One region of the Paenibacillus bovis genome, then DNA from elsewhere that is predicted to be linked to it. Evidence: riboswitches for the same ligand, from Rfam matches in the RefSeq annotation. Region 1 holds a riboswitch; the other holds the start of a gene.

The links. A riboswitch is a leader RNA that binds a small molecule or an ion and turns the genes downstream of it on or off. The one in region 1 is predicted to bind cyclic di-AMP.
Region 2: linked by a shared signal. The riboswitch ahead of AR543_RS03020 (resuscitation-promoting factor) and the one ahead of AR543_RS01620 (hypothetical protein) in region 1 are both predicted to bind cyclic di-AMP.

The regions. Positions count from the first base shown of each region.
Region 1 covers NZ_CP013023.1:375,722-379,890, reverse strand. The annotation lists gene AR543_RS01635 (DMT family transporter) at 32-922, opposite strand; gene AR543_RS01630 (universal stress protein) at 1,191-1,844, opposite strand; gene AR543_RS01625 (hypothetical protein) at 1,910-2,359, opposite strand; cyclic di-AMP (ydaO/yuaA leader) riboswitch at 2,720-2,913, shown strand; gene AR543_RS01620 (hypothetical protein) at 3,032-3,445, shown strand; gene AR543_RS01615 (oxidoreductase) at 3,576-4,169, shown strand, end outside.
Region 2 covers NZ_CP013023.1:689,130-693,298, reverse strand. The annotation lists gene rnmV (ribonuclease M5) at 1-310, opposite strand, end outside; gene AR543_RS03020 (resuscitation-promoting factor) at 485-1,588, opposite strand; cyclic di-AMP (ydaO/yuaA leader) riboswitch at 1,903-2,135, opposite strand; gene AR543_RS03015 (TatD family hydrolase) at 2,331-3,098, opposite strand; gene AR543_RS03010 (HD domain-containing protein) at 3,148-4,169, opposite strand, start outside.

The DNA of each region.
Region 1 (4,169 bases):
ATATAAGTTATTCCACTTGAATAGAGATTTTTTAAGGCCGCATATTCACTATTCGCGGCTTGCGATTCACCAGATAAATGCTGATTCCGATCAATACCAGGCCAAGCAGCAGGAACCAGGTGAACGGCTCATGCAGCAGCAGTGTACCGATAAATACGGACAACAGTGGCACGAGGAAAGTATAGGAAGCGACTTTGCTCGCATCTCCGGCACCCACCAGAGTGAAGTAGATAATCCACGACAGGGCAATCCCGAAAATAATACCGAAAATGAGTCCGATCAGATACGGTGCATTCCATGTAATTGCTGCCCAGCTCTCGGTTGCCGAACCGGAAGCTGTAAGCACCAGCCCGCCCAGTGTGCACTGAAAAGCAACCATCCACAGCGCATCGACTTTCTGATTCGCTTTTTTGATATACACGGTTCCAAGTGCCCAGCTAAGTGCAGTCACAAGAGCCAGTACAACGCCGATTACAGCCACATGTCCGGAGAATCCGCCTGCACTGACCGAGATGACACCGGCAAATCCGAGGATCAATCCGATAATTTTCAGTGGTGACATGGATTCACCGAGCCACATCCAGGCAAACAATCCGACGAGTACCGGCTGCAAATAGACGAGGACAGAGAACAGGCCGGATGGCATATAGAGCAGGCCCAGTGTCTGCAGTCCATAGAATAGTACAACGTTCAAAATAGCGGAAATAGTATAGGCTTTCCAGTTGTCCCGCCAGCGAATCAGCCGGCGGCGCGGCAGCAGGATCAGCATGAGCAGGACGCCGCCGCCCAGTGTGCGCAGACCCGCGAATAATAACGGCGGTGTATAATCCAGCGCCAATTTATAAATGGACCAGGAGATGCCCCACAGAAATACCAGTGCAGCAATCAGCCCAGCCCGTTTGAGTGGTGTCAAGGTGTTCATGATGTTCTTCCCTTCTGTTTCCGGATCGAGCAATATGATGTTCGTGACGATACGTCTTGCCGCGTGTTCGTCAGCTGCATCGGTCAGCCTATTTACCCAATCTTATAATGAATCGCTCCTAATAGCTGCCGAAGCAGCCTGTCTGATCATACGCCTTTTTATACGGCAATTCAATAGCAGGCACAGGTATATACAAGCCAAAAAGGACGCTGCATGCTCCGGCAGTGTCCTTTCTTCGATCGTTCCCGATTCCTGCATAATCTTCCTTTTAGGAACCCGTATGCTGGATATCTCCCTCCAGCGGATCGACCAGATTTCCCTTGAATACTTTGAGATACTTGTATTCGCCGTTGATAGACAGCTTTAACAGACCGTTGTCAAAATCGGTATGCTGATCCTTGAAAAAGACTCCCTGTGTTACGACAGGCTGATTGGTCTCATAGCGAATCTGGTAACCGGCAGGGGTGCGAATTACATCGACCTCGACGCCGTCTTCATGAGTCTCCTCCAGCCGGGCCTTCATCCGCTGTACCGCCACGATATGGATATCGACTGCTCCCAGCTGTTCCAGCAGATCGTTAACGATGGAGCCGCGTGTAATTTCCTGCCAGCGGGATTGTGCCGACTGGCCAATAATGAGCTGGGTAATCTGCTGCTGAAGCGCCACTTCTGCAATAACGACAGCCGGCTCGTCATTCTCGTCCACCTCGATGATAAAGGTACCACCGGCTTCCTCTGTGAGCTTTTTCCATGAATTCAGATAATTCTCCTGCTGCATATCCAACTCGCTGACGGGTTCATTCAGCACCGTAATGACATACAGCGGAGACTGAAGCAGCTGAGCCAGACGGATCCCCCGCCTGATCAGTCGTTCACCATTAGGGCCGTAGTAGACCCCGACCATAATTTTCTCATCATTCATCGCTCTATTCTCCTTTTGCTCGGTACATAGTAGTTGTGTCTATAGTCACTCTTAACCAGCTTCGCTCAAAAAGAATAATAAGCCTGCGCATAATCGCTTAGAAATTGCCGCTCGGTCAGTGGCTGTCTGTACAACAACGAATCTGCGGATTCACTTTGCCGGATCATATAATTGTGCAATGCTTCGATCGCCAGCTGGGCACGGGTATGTCCCCAATTCTGCCGGTGAACGTGTACATATTCCAGCGCCTGCTGCACGGTCAGCCCTTTGAGACGCTGGAATACCGAAGCCCAGCGTACCAGATCAAGCCGGCGCAGCCCGTCGGAGAATTCGTATTCGGCCCAGCCGGAACCGTCTGCCAGCGAGATGCGCAGCAGACCGCAGTGCAGCATTCCGCAGCTATCGGGCAGGGAGAGCCGCTGATGATCGTATAGATAGATTTCCAGCGAACCTACACAGGTGGACGAGACCGAAGGGATGTGGGGCTGTGCAGAGACCGCAACTACATTTTGCATGAAAGACACGCTCCTTGGAGGAATGTTTGGTTGTCAGCTATCATAGAGGGGAATTTGGCTGGACGTAAACAGACATCTGGCATCGTGGCAGCCCGTATTTGTCATGGAAGCTTCATGTAATCGCATTCATCACTGGTAATCTTATCGCTGCCTACCAAAATCAGGCGTTTGCTTCCGTTTTCATTTTATGTGAATAAATGAGTGAAAATAAGAGAAAACGAGAGCTATATCGCGTATATATCCTTTTATTTCGCATCCAGTCGATATAGGAGCCTACCAGGCAGTTTGAGCAGTCTTTACAACGTTCAGCCGCGGGAGTATGATTCGTCTCAAGTTCATAAGACAGCGCTGATCGCAGCGCACACATACCAGCTGAGTTTTTGGGATACAGCCATGCTGTATGCAGAGAGCGGGGGAACCATCGAGAAGGACCGCAGCGGTTTCTTTTCAGGGGTGAATCGGACGACAGGATGTTATGGAATTCTGTTGGTCTGTAGGGAGACTCTTACTCCCGAATCCGGCAGCTAACCTCGTAAGCTGAAAATAAGAGAGGCGACAATTGTCATGCCATCCGTCAGGGATATCTCTGCGCGGATGTCGAAGAAGCTGACGAAGACCACCTCTTCCTCGGCTTCTTTTTTGTTGCCTTCATACTACTGGAGGAGAAGAGAAATGGAATTGGAGCAGGAACATCATTTGCCGGAAGAATATATACTGGTATCGCCGGCTACCCGGGCTGGAGAGCAGTTTGTCCAGCTGTTAAAAGTAAAAAAAATCCCGTTTGCTCTTATCGTGAACAGTTATGCCGAGAAGGTACGGTTCGAAGGAATGGGTATCGAGCATGTGATACTGCTGGATACGCAGCGCCAAGAATTGTGGGTTATGCCGAACCTGAATATCGGCAAAGTCTATTTATTTGAACGCAGTCTGCCGCTCTGCTGCCGCTATATCCAGATCTGCCGCTCATGGACGAGCGAACCGGTCTATGTCATTACTGAAGGCAGCAATTCGCGCATGATTTATAAAGGACTGGGAGCCAATTATATTATCCATACCAATGGCGGCAGTGCCGCTTTTTTACTGTGAATATAGGAGGATCTCCATACCGCCAGAAAAATCGTAAATCCGGCTGAATCTCCGCTTTTGCATATCCCGAAATGGGTAATAGGTTGCTAACCCGTTATAGCTGCATCCGGGCGAATTTTTGGAGGTGGAGATGATGGCATTGGAACAAAAAGTAGCCCTGGTTGCAGGAGCTACCGGATTGGTCGGTCAGGCATTAACCGAACTGTTGATCCAGGCACCTGAATACAGCGAAGTGATTGTACTGGTACGCAAGCCGGTGGAACGATGGCAGCAGCATGACCGGCTTCGCCAGGTAATCGTAGATTATGAACATCTGGAGCAGCAGCGCGATGAACTGCGGGCTGACGATATATACTGCTGTCTGGGCACGACAATCCGCAAAGCCAAGACACAGGAAAACATGTACCGGATCGATGTGACCTATCCGCTGGAATTGGCACGCATCGCCCATGAAGAAGGAGCTACGCAGTTCCTTGTCGTCAGTGCGATGGGGGCAGATTCGCAGTCCTCGGTCTTTTACTCCCGCATCAAGGGCGAACTGGAGCAGCAGCTGGCACAGATCGGATATGAGTCGCTATCTATTGTCCGGCCGTCTCTGTTGCTCGGCAAGCGCAGGGAATTCCGGCTGGGGGAACGTACCGGTGCCATACTGGCAAGAGTATTATCTCCGCTGTTTATCGGTCCGATGAACAAATACAAAGCCATTTCCGCAGAGATCGTTGCA
Region 2 (4,169 bases), 310 kb from region 1:
GTGCGGCACGGATCGAATCGGGCGAAGCGTTCTCGACGCCAATATCCCCTTTGCGTGTAGCTTCGTTTTCCGGGATAAAGGCATGCTTGCAGCCAGGCACCTGCTGAGCCACAATTTTGCGTATACGCTCTCCGGCATGATCGGGATCGGTCAGAATAATGACTCCTCTGCGCTCCTGTGCCAGCTTTACACGTTGGATCACTGCCGGTCCTATCGCTGATCCGCCTGTCTCGATCGTATCTGCCTCCACTGCACGCTTGATCGCTACGGTATCGTCTCTGCCTTCTACCACAATCACTTCTTTAATCACTTTTGCCGTACGCTTCCCTTCTGCGTTCATCTATGAATCTGTCTCCAGTATAACAAACAAAAAGAAGAGGATTCATCCTCTTCTTTTTGTCGGTTCTATTCACGCTCATGGTTAATAATAACTATATCATACAACAGCTGCTCTGATGCAGGCAACAGCTATCCTGGCGCGACACTAAGGTTTTACCGGTCCAATCACATACACGGTATAACCTGTCTTGCGTCCGAACGATCTGGCCTGACTCAGGCTGTCTATATACACATCGATTTTATTGCCGTTAATGGCACTGCCGGTATCTTCTGCACGGCGGTAACCGATACCTTCAATGTATACCCACCAACCCATCGGGATCACACTGGTATCTACAGCAATCGTACGTCCTTCGGTTACTCTTGTACCGGAAGCGGTAGTCGTACCCAGACCCGGTTCGCCGGAAGAATAGGCAGTAAGAGTTACATTGTTGAGGACTTTCGCATAGGAGAAGCCTTTATCCGATTTGGAAGAGCTGTCGGATGTACTTGCTGCAAGCAATTTAGGCTGTTCTTTCTTGGTACCCACCATTACAATCTTGTCCTGAACTTCGGTGGTTGTTTTTTTGTCGATCATACGCTTGGAGACGAATTCTCCATCTTCGTATACTTTCTCGATGTACTGGACCACTTTACCGGTTTGTCCGGATTGAACCAGCTTGGTTTTGCCTTCCAGCATGGTACTGCTGGTTTTCTTCACTACATCGTACGGAAGCTTGACTGTCTGCTTCGTAACGAATGAAGTTGTTCTGACTACTTTGATATCCATATCCTGCTTGACCGAAGCTTCGACTGGTGGATTCAATTTGTCTTTTTCCTTCAAATCGATTCCAGCCTGCTCCAGTGTATTGCCTACTGTCTTGGCAGTGGTATATACCTTTTTGGTATCTCCATCAGCCGTAATATTTACCGCTACCGCATGGTTGATATAGACCTTATCCCCATCCTGGATTGCGCCATTCAAAGGCATGGATACTTTATCCTGTGGTGCCAGTTGAATCTGGTGTTCTGTCAGCATGTCGGAAAGCATCAGCTTGCGCGTTTCCATCTCCTGGGCTTTACCATCAATGACAACATAAATATTTTTGCCTGCCTGATTATACAGAACAGCGAGCAGCATAACGATGACCGCAATGACCGCCAGTGCAGTTAACGAGGCAAAGCGTAGATTTTTCTGCTTCCAACTCAGCGCGTAAGACATGCTGGATGAGCGTGAACCATGGGTTTCTTCGAAAGGAGCCATTCCCACTTCTTCCGTCCTCCTTCATAGTCTCGCCGTCTAGCTGTGACGTAAATACAATGTGACGCGACTATATAAGAATTTTCGCAGGCCGTTTGTGTTGCTGTAAGATTATCCGTCCAACTCGATAATCTTTCATGATGTAATAGGTACCTGCGCCATGGTCAGTCCTAGTGGCTTCCTGATTCTGAACAGTAATATTCAGAATAATACACTCTTGCTTTCCCTTTTGGCCAAAACAAAAAGAAGCCTATGGAAAAGCGCAAGAGCAACTCTTCCTGGCTTCCGACGATTACAACATTCGGGAAACACTAGAAAATGCGAGGTTGCCTCTGCATCGCTTACGAGGTTAGCTGTCGGGTTCGGACATTTTGAACTGCTTGTATTTCATGCCCTTTGAAGAGTCCTCCGCTCATGGCGCAAGTATCCCCAATTCACCCCAAAGACCCTGTATCAGGAATCAGACATGTTGCCTTCCGTTACTACTGGTTTGAATGCTGAAGGCAGCTGTTGGTTCCCCCGTTCTCCTATGTAGGAAACTCAGCGAGACCGAATCATGGAATCTCGTTTATCAATAACAAGATTAAATCACTGATGAAATGATATCCTGAACCCAACCCCACTGTAAAGCGATAGGCAACTCCGTTTTTCTTAAAAAGTAGTTAAAATCTTGTAACATTTTAGCATTTATTCATTAAAATTCATTCATATATCCGTATAGCTCGGTTTTTCAGTGGTTTTTCTCCCTTTTTCACCGTATGCCAAATAATGTAAGGGCGTTTTTCGTCGTAATTTCACTAATTTCTTCCAGTGAGACCCCTTTTAGCTCGGCAGCTGCCTCGGCGACAAGACGCACATGAGCCGACTCATTTCGTTTCCCACGATAAGGATGAGGTGTCAAATAAGGGGAGTCCGTTTCAAGTAACAACCGGTCCATTGGTACCTGCTGAAGTACCTCTTTGGGCTGCTTTGCATTTTTGAACGTAATCGGTCCACCAAACGATAAATGGAAGCCCATATCAAGACACATTTTGGCAGTCTCCCAGCTACCTGAAAACGAGTGCATAATGCCGCCGACTTCGGATGCTTTTTCCTCTCTCAGGATACGTACAATATCCTCGTGGGCTTCACGATTATGAATAACGATTGGCATATTAATCGATCGTGCCAAACCGATTTGCTCACGCAGTACCCGATGCTGTACATCTTTTGGTGATTTATCCCAGTGATAATCCAGACCGATCTCGCCGATTGCCACCACTTTTTCATGCTTGCATAAAGATTCAATCCATTCCAGATCTCCCGGCTGCATTGTAATCGCTTCGACCGGATGCCAGCCGACAGCCGCATAGATAAAATCATAGGCTTCGACGAGTTCCATGGTAGTCGGAATCGTCTCCCGGTCAAATCCCACATTTACCATTCGGGTCACCCCTTGCGCATAAGCACGCTCGATGACTTCTTTGCGATCTTCGTCGAAATCTTTGGAATCCAGATGCGTATGTGTATCAAATAACATATGTTTAACTCTCCTTTACTTCCTAATACTCTATTTTTAATCCGTAGACTTAAATTTCGAATTCCATCTGTGCAGGGCCGAGTTTGTCTTCAAAGATATCTGCTACCTGCTTGGACAGCTGATTTTTTACCCTTTCCAGCTTTTCTTGTGGAAAGTACAGATGATAGCGACCGCGATGGATGCCGCTGATTGATCGTACTACATCAGATACCTCCGAAATTTCCTGTACCTTGTTTTGACGGTTCAGCAGCAAAATTTGTTTCTCTTTTTTGGGATCTCCCGGGCGGAATACATCATAAGGAAGATCCGTCGGGAAATCGATCTCCAGATCATAATGGGGATGAAGCCCGGCTCGCTCAAATTCGGAACGAATTTCATCGATCATATCCAGGTCGATTAATTCCGTTTCTACATATTTGTAAAGTCTGCGTTCCATGAAACGTGAGCAGACATCAGACAATATTTCATCCTCTTCCAGTGTCCACTGCATAAATGAAGTCTGCACCAGTGCTTCATCCAATAGAAGATACTCATTTACATTCAGTGTTCCATCAAATAAGGAAGGCAGCGGATGCGGCAGGAACTTGAATGTATAACCCTGGTCAAACAGTTCTTTGGCTCGCTGGAAAATATGCCGCAGCACAATATCTGAACTCCGGGTAACCGGGTGGAAGTATACCTGCCAGTACATCTGGTATCTGGACATCAGGTAATCTTCAATCGCATGCATCCCTGATTCCTTGACGACAATTCGTCCATCGTGGGGACGCAGTACCCGAATAATCCGGTCCATATCAATCGTTCCATAATTTACACCGGTAAAGTAGGCATCCCGCAGCAGGTAATCCATACGATCGGCATCCAGGGGACTGGACACCAGATTAACCACAATCGCTTTTTCATAGTCTTTGCGAATAACTGCTGCGACTTTTTCGGCGAATCCTGGCTCTACTTCTTCCAGAATCCGGTTGATCTCGGTATTACCAAGCAGAATTCGACAGGTCCACTCTTCATGATTCATATCAAAAGCTTCTTCGATTGAATGGGAGAAAGGGCCGTGTCCCAGATCAT